Linked DNA regions of Undibacterium sp. KW1. The protein of the gene in region 2 interacts with the protein of the main gene of each other region in a pairwise test. Links are inferred from orthologs where the notes say so. Each region holds a gene or a part of one and is shown on either strand. Other genes may lie near its edges. The genes, in order: lpdA and odhB.

What was found.
Region 1: the proteins of odhB (region 2) and lpdA interact in binary tests that used the Escherichia coli proteins (3 or more experiments, as listed by UniProt). The link is inferred for Undibacterium sp. KW1 from one-to-one orthologs.

Annotation. Positions count from the first base shown.
Region 1 is NZ_AP018439.1:1,477,057-1,480,297, forward strand. What follows is about bases 157-3,073. They hold lpdA (dihydrolipoyl dehydrogenase), read left to right. Parts: upstream 157-514; coding sequence 515-2,632; downstream 2,633-3,073. Other genes in these bases: aceF (dihydrolipoyllysine-residue acetyltransferase), read left to right, coding at 157-500; UNDKW_RS06545 (pitrilysin family protein), read left to right, coding at 2,853-3,073. In the rest of the region: more of aceF, read left to right, coding at 1-156; more of UNDKW_RS06545, read left to right, coding at 3,074-3,241. UniProt on the Escherichia coli protein: Lipoamide dehydrogenase is a component of the glycine cleavage system as well as of the alpha-ketoacid dehydrogenase complexes.
Region 2 is NZ_AP018439.1:3,020,025-3,023,170, reverse strand. Bases 118-2,939 are described here. They hold odhB (2-oxoglutarate dehydrogenase complex dihydrolipoyllysine-residue succinyltransferase), read left to right. Parts: upstream 118-809; coding sequence 810-2,069; downstream 2,070-2,939. Other genes in these bases: lpdA (dihydrolipoyl dehydrogenase), read left to right, coding at 2,511-2,939; UNDKW_RS13575 (PspC domain-containing protein), read left to right, coding at 2,103-2,435; UNDKW_RS13585 (2-oxoglutarate dehydrogenase E1 component), read left to right, coding at 118-748. Outside these bases: more of UNDKW_RS13585, read left to right, coding at 1-117; more of lpdA, read left to right, coding at 2,940-3,146. UniProt on the Escherichia coli protein: E2 component of the 2-oxoglutarate dehydrogenase (OGDH) complex which catalyzes the second step in the conversion of 2-oxoglutarate to succinyl-CoA and CO(2).

The DNA.
Region 1 (3,241 bases), 1.5 Mb from region 2 along the record:
AGGCCAGCGTTGCCGCGCTCAAAAAATTCCCGGCATTTAATTCTTCGCTCGATGCGACAGGTGAAAACCTGATCCTCAAGCAGTATTACAACGTCGGCTTTGCTGCTGATACACCGAATGGCCTGGTCGTACCTGTCGTTAAAAACGCAGACCAAAAGACATTGTCGCAAATCGCTGTCGAAATGGGCGAGTTGTCTGCCCAGGCACGCGATGGCAAGCTGAAACCTGCTGACATGCAGGGCGCAACCTTCACCATATCTTCACTCGGTGGTATTGGTGGTACTGCGTTCACGCCTATCATCAATGCGCCTGAAGTGGCGATCCTGGGCTTGTCCAAATCCAGTATCAAACCAGTCTGGGATGGCAAGCAATTCCAGCCACGCCTGATGTTGCCGCTGTCGCTGTCGTATGACCACCGCGTCATTGACGGCGCCATGGCTGCCAAGTTCACCGCTTATCTGGCTGATGTCCTGGCTGATTTGCGTAAAACCCTGCTGTGAACGGAGACCAGACTATGAGCACTATCGAAGTCAAAGTACCCGATATCGGTGATTTCAAGGAAGTTGAAGTCATAGAATTGCTGGTCAAGGTGGGTGACACCATCAAGGTTGATCAATCACTGGTGACTGTCGAATCCGACAAGGCCAGCATGGAAATCCCGTCCAGCCACGCCGGTGTCATCAAGGAATTGAAAGTCAAGCTCGGTGACAAGATTGCTGAAGGCAGTCTGTTGCTGGTAATTGAAGCTGAGGGGGCTGCGGCAAGTGCAGCGCCTGCAGTTGCGGCAGCTCCCGCCGTTGCGGCTGCTCCAGCAGCGGCTCCTACTGTTGCCGCTGCCGCTCCTGTGGCAGCAGCGCCTGCCGGACCAGTTGGTATCGTCGAAGTCAAAGTCCCTGATATTGGTGATTTCAAGGAAGTGGAAGTCATTGAAGTCATGGTCAAGGTTGGCGACAGCATCAAGGTCGACCAGTCCCTGATTACCGTCGAATCGGACAAGGCCAGTATGGAAATTCCATCCAGCCATGCCGGTACGGTAAAAGAAATCAAGGTCAAGGTTGGTGACAAGGTTGCTGAAGGCAGTTTGCTGTTGCTGGTCGAAGCTGCAGGCCAGGCAGCGTCTGCTCCTGCTGCTGCCACCCCAACAGCAACTGCACCCGCTGTAGCACCTGTCGTTCCTGCGCCAGTTGCTTCTGGTTACACAGGCAAGGTCGATGTCGAATGCGACATGATGGTATTGGGCGCTGGCCCTGGCGGTTATTCTGCTGCCTTCCGTTCTGCCGATCTGGGCATGAATACAGTGTTGGTTGAGCGTTATTCCACGCTGGGTGGTGTCTGTCTGAATGTGGGTTGTATTCCATCCAAGGCACTGCTGCACGTGGCCGCCGTGATTGATGAAACTGCATCCATGGCAGCGCATGGCGTGACATTTGCCAAGCCGGAAATCGATATCGACAAACTGCGCGGCTACAAGGAAAGCGTCATCAAGAAAATGACAACTGGCCTGAGTGGCATGGCAAAAGCCCGCAAGGTCAATGTGGTGCAGGGCGTAGGTCAGTTCCTGAGTCCTAATCATATCGAAGTCACCGCGGCGGATGGCAGCAAAAAAACCGTACAGTTCAAGCAGGCGATTATTGCCGCTGGTTCTTCTGTCGTGAACCTGCCTTTCGTACCGGCTGACCCGCGCATTGTTGACAGCACAGGTGCGCTGGAATTGCGTCAGATACCAAAACGCATGCTGGTCATCGGCGGCGGCATCATCGGCCTGGAAATGGCGACCGTCTATTCCACCTTGGGTTCACGCATTGATGTCGTTGAAATGCTGGATGGCCTGATGCAGGGCGCAGATCGTGACATGGTCAAGGTATGGCAAAAATTCAATGAAAAACGTTTTGACAACATCATGTTGAAAACCAAAACGGTTGCTGTTGAAGCACTGCCAGAGGGCATCAAGGTCACATTCGAAGCCGCTGAGGCGGGTGGAACTGCACCTGCACCACAAGTCTATGATCTGGTACTGGTGGCAGTAGGCCGCAGCCCCAACGGCAAGAAGATTGCTGCCGACAAGGCGGGCGTGGCCGTGACTGACCGTGGCTTCATCACTGTCGACAAGCAAATGCGCACCAACGTGCCTCATATCTTTGCGATTGGTGACCTGGTTGGCCAACCCATGCTGGCACACAAGGCCGTACATGAAGCCCACGTTGCGGCAGAAGCAGCTTCCGGTGAAAAAGCCTACTTCGATGCCAGCGTGATTCCATCCGTTGCCTACACTGACCCTGAAGTCGCATGGGTAGGTATGACAGAAGACGAAGCCAAGGCCAAAGGCGTCAAGCTCGAAAAAGGTCATTTCCCATGGGCCGCGTCTGGCCGTGCAGTGGCCAATGGCCGTGATGAAGGCTTCACCAAGTTGCTGTTCGATGCAGAAACCAAACGCATCGTTGGTGGCGGTATCGTCGGCACGCATGCGGGTGACATGATAGGCGAGATCGCCCTGGCTATCGAGATGGGTGCTGATGCAGTTGATATCGGCAAGACCATCCATCCACATCCTACCCTCGGTGAATCGATAGGCATGGCGGCTGAGGTGTATAAAGGTGTCTGTACAGACTTGCCACCGCAGCGCAAGAAATAAGTGAATTTGCTGTAAATTAAAGTTAGGTACAAGCCCTGATGCATAAAAAGCATCAGGGCTTTTTTGTATCTATCGCTATAGAACTCTAGTTTTCTGAACTTGTTCTGCAAACGGTAGTCAAATTGCTGCTTTTTGAGCTATCTTTGCGTGTTGTCCAAAAGATGGCTCCATAAAATCTGATCAAGCTCCCTTACAATAAAATATTACAGGTGGTGCAACCATGAAAACCTTTGTACGCAGCACGCTGGTCCTTGCGCTGGCAACTGCCTTTCTCCCGGCTATTTCTGTTCATGCACAGGATAAAGCTGCCCCGGCAACTACGGCGGCCAAGGCAACCAAACCAGGGCAAAAAACCGCAGACCTGCTGCCATTTCACGCAACAGAAAAGCTCTTGTCCAATGGCCTGAAAATCATCATCGTGCCGACTGGCTTGCCTAACATCATCTCGCTGCACATTCCGGTACAGACTGGTTCGCGCAATGAGATAGAAGAGGGTAAATCCGGTTTTGCCCATTTCTTTGAGCATATGATGTTTCGCGGTACCAAGGAAATTCCGGCAGACAAGTACAAAGATATATTGACGGCCACCGGCGCGAGGCAAAATGCCTA
Region 2 (3,146 bases):
CCAGGTTGTTATCGATCAGTTCATCAGTTCTGGTGAAGTGAAATGGGGGCGCGCATCCGGTCTGGTCATGATGTTGCCACACGGTTATGAAGGCCAGGGTCCAGAGCATTCATCTGCACGCCCTGAGCGCTTCCTGCAACTGTGTGCTGACAATAATATGCAAGTGGTACAGCCTACGACTGCAGCGCAGATTTTCCATCTGTTGCGTCGTCAGATGATACGCATGTTCCGCAAACCTCTGGTTATCATGACACCTAAGTCCCTGTTGCGTAACAAGGATGCAGGTTCACCTTTGTCTGACCTGGCGAAGGGTAGCTTCCACACCGTTATCGGTGAAGTGGATGAAAAGATTGATGCGAAGAAAGTCAAACGTGTTGTCGCTTGCTCTGGCAAAGTGTATTTCGACCTGGTCAATGCACGTAAAGAGCGTGGTCAGACAGATACAGCGATTATCCGTGTTGAACAACTGTATCCTTTCCCGCATAAGAGTTTTGCCGCAGAATTGAAAAAATTCCCGAACATGGCGGAATTGGTCTGGGCACAAGACGAGCCGCAAAATCAGGGACCATGGTTCCAGATCCAGCACAATATTTTTGAAAGCCTGGAAGAAGGTCAAAAACTTGCTTATGCAGGTCGTCCAGCCAGTGCATCGCCTGCTGTCGGTTACTATGACAAGCACTATGCACAACAAAAAGCATTGCTGGAAACGGCATTTTCCAAACTCAAAGGCTTTGTCCTGACCAAATAATGACGCGATGCGGTACCAGAAGCTGGTACCGCATTTGGCTACCCGAATCGGAGAGTAAAAAATGGCAATTATCGAAGTAAAAGTTCCTCAGTTATCTGAGTCCGTCGCAGAAGCAACCCTGTTGTCCTGGCATAAAAAAGTTGGCGAAGCAGTTGGCCGTGACGAAAACCTGATCGACGTGGAAACTGACAAAGTCGTACTGGAGCTGCCAGCCCCAGATGCTGGCGTGATCACACAAATCATCAAGGGTGATGGCAGCACGGTTGTTGCTGGCGAAGTTATCGCTATCCTGGATACAGCCGCAAGTGCTGGTACTGCTGCAACTCCAGCAGCGGCACCAGTTGCTGCTGCGCCTGCCGCAGTTGCGGCAGCTTCTTCTGACGCAAAATCTTCTGCTGGCGTGGCAATGCCTGCAGCAGCAAAAATCCTGTCAGAAAATAATCTGATTGCAGCTCAAGTTGACGGCTCCGGCAAAGATGGCCGTGTTACCAAAGGTGATGCACTGGCAGCCGTAGCCGCTAAACCTGCTGCGGCACCAGTAGTTGCTCCTCTGGCTGCTCCTGCAGCTGGCAAGCCAGCACTACAACAAGTTGCTGCACCAGCTATCGCCAGCCTGGGTGACCGTCCTGAAGAGCGCGTACCGATGAGCCGTTTGCGTGCCCGTATCGCTGAACGTCTGGTGCAATCGCAATCGACCAACGCTATTTTGACAACTTTCAACGAAGTCAACATGGCACCTGTCATGGACTTGCGTAACAAGTACAAAGACAAATTTGAAAAAGAACACGGCGTGAAACTGGGTTTCATGTCCTTCTTCGTCAAGGCTGCCGTTGCTGCATTGAAAAAATACCCTATCATCAACGCCTCTGTTGACGGTAACGACATCGTCTACCACGGTTACTTCGACATCGGTATCGCAGTCGGTTCTCCACGCGGCCTGGTAGTACCTATCCTGCGCAATGCGGATCAAATGACGATTGCTGAGATCGAGAAGAAAATCGGTGAATTCGGTGCCAAGGCAAAAGACGGCAAACTGACACTGGACGATCTGTCTGGCGGTACTTTCTCCATCTCGAATGGTGGTACTTTCGGCTCCATGTTGTCTACACCTATTATCAACCCACCACAATCCGCAATTCTGGGCGTGCATGCGACCAAGGACCGTGCCGTGGTTGAAAATGGCCAGATCGTGATCCGTCCTATGAATTACCTGGCTATGTCTTATGACCATCGTATCATTGACGGTCGTGAAGCAGTTCTGGGTCTGGTGGCAATGAAAGACGCGCTGGAAGATCCAGCCCGCCTGTTGCTTGATCTGTAATTCAGGTTCAACCCACAAAGCGAGAATCATTCCGTGAATATCGCTGACGAAATCAAACGTCTGCACGAACTGCATCAGGCAGGAGTCCTGTCTGATGCAGAATTTGCACAAGCCAAAGCCAGATTGCTGGCAACTGGTGACACTTCCGCATCCGGCAATCAACAGAGCCAGGGCTTTAATCATTTGAACCAGTTCCGCCGGTCAAAACGTGACCAGTGGCTGGGTGGTATCTGTGGTGGTCTTGGACAGTTTACTGGCCTGGATTCCTGGATATGGCGTTTGATGTTTGTCTTCTTCAGTCTTTACTTTGGCGCTGGCGTAGTGGCTTATTTGCTGGCCTGGATTTTCATCCCCGAAGAGAGCTGAAAACTACAGGGCGAAGAGTGGACGTCACGACTGGATTCGGCGCTAAATTCATATACACAAAATCAGGACATTTTCATGAGCAAACAATTTGACGTCGTCGTTATCGGTGGTGGCCCTGGTGGCTACATCGCCGCAATCCGCGCTGCCCAACTGGGATTTTCTACCGCCTGTATCGATGCATGGACCAATGAAAAAGGTGGCCCGGCTCCAGGTGGTACATGCACCAACGTTGGTTGCATCCCATCCAAAGCGCTGTTGCAGTCTTCCGAGCATTATGAGCATGCTGGTCATGCTTTCGCTGATCACGGTATCAACGTACAAGGCCTGGGTCTGGATGTATCCAAGATGCTGGGTCGCAAGAACACTATCGTCAAGCAAAACAACGACGGTATCCTGTTCCTGTTTAAAAAGAACAAAGTCACTTTCTTCCATGGCCATGGTTCGTTTGTGAAAGGCGATGCAGCCGGTTACGAAATCAAGGTTGCTGGCAAAACAGAAGAAACCATTACTGGCAAACACATCATCGTGGCTACTGGCTCGAATGCACGTGCATTGCCTGGCGCAGCATTTGATGAAACAACCATCCTCTCGAATGACGGCGCATTGAAGATTGCTGAAGTGCCGAAAAAACTCGGCGTCATTGGCGCTGGTGTGATCGGCTTGGAAATGGGCAGCGTCTGGCGTCGTCTCGGTGCTGAAGTGACAGTACTG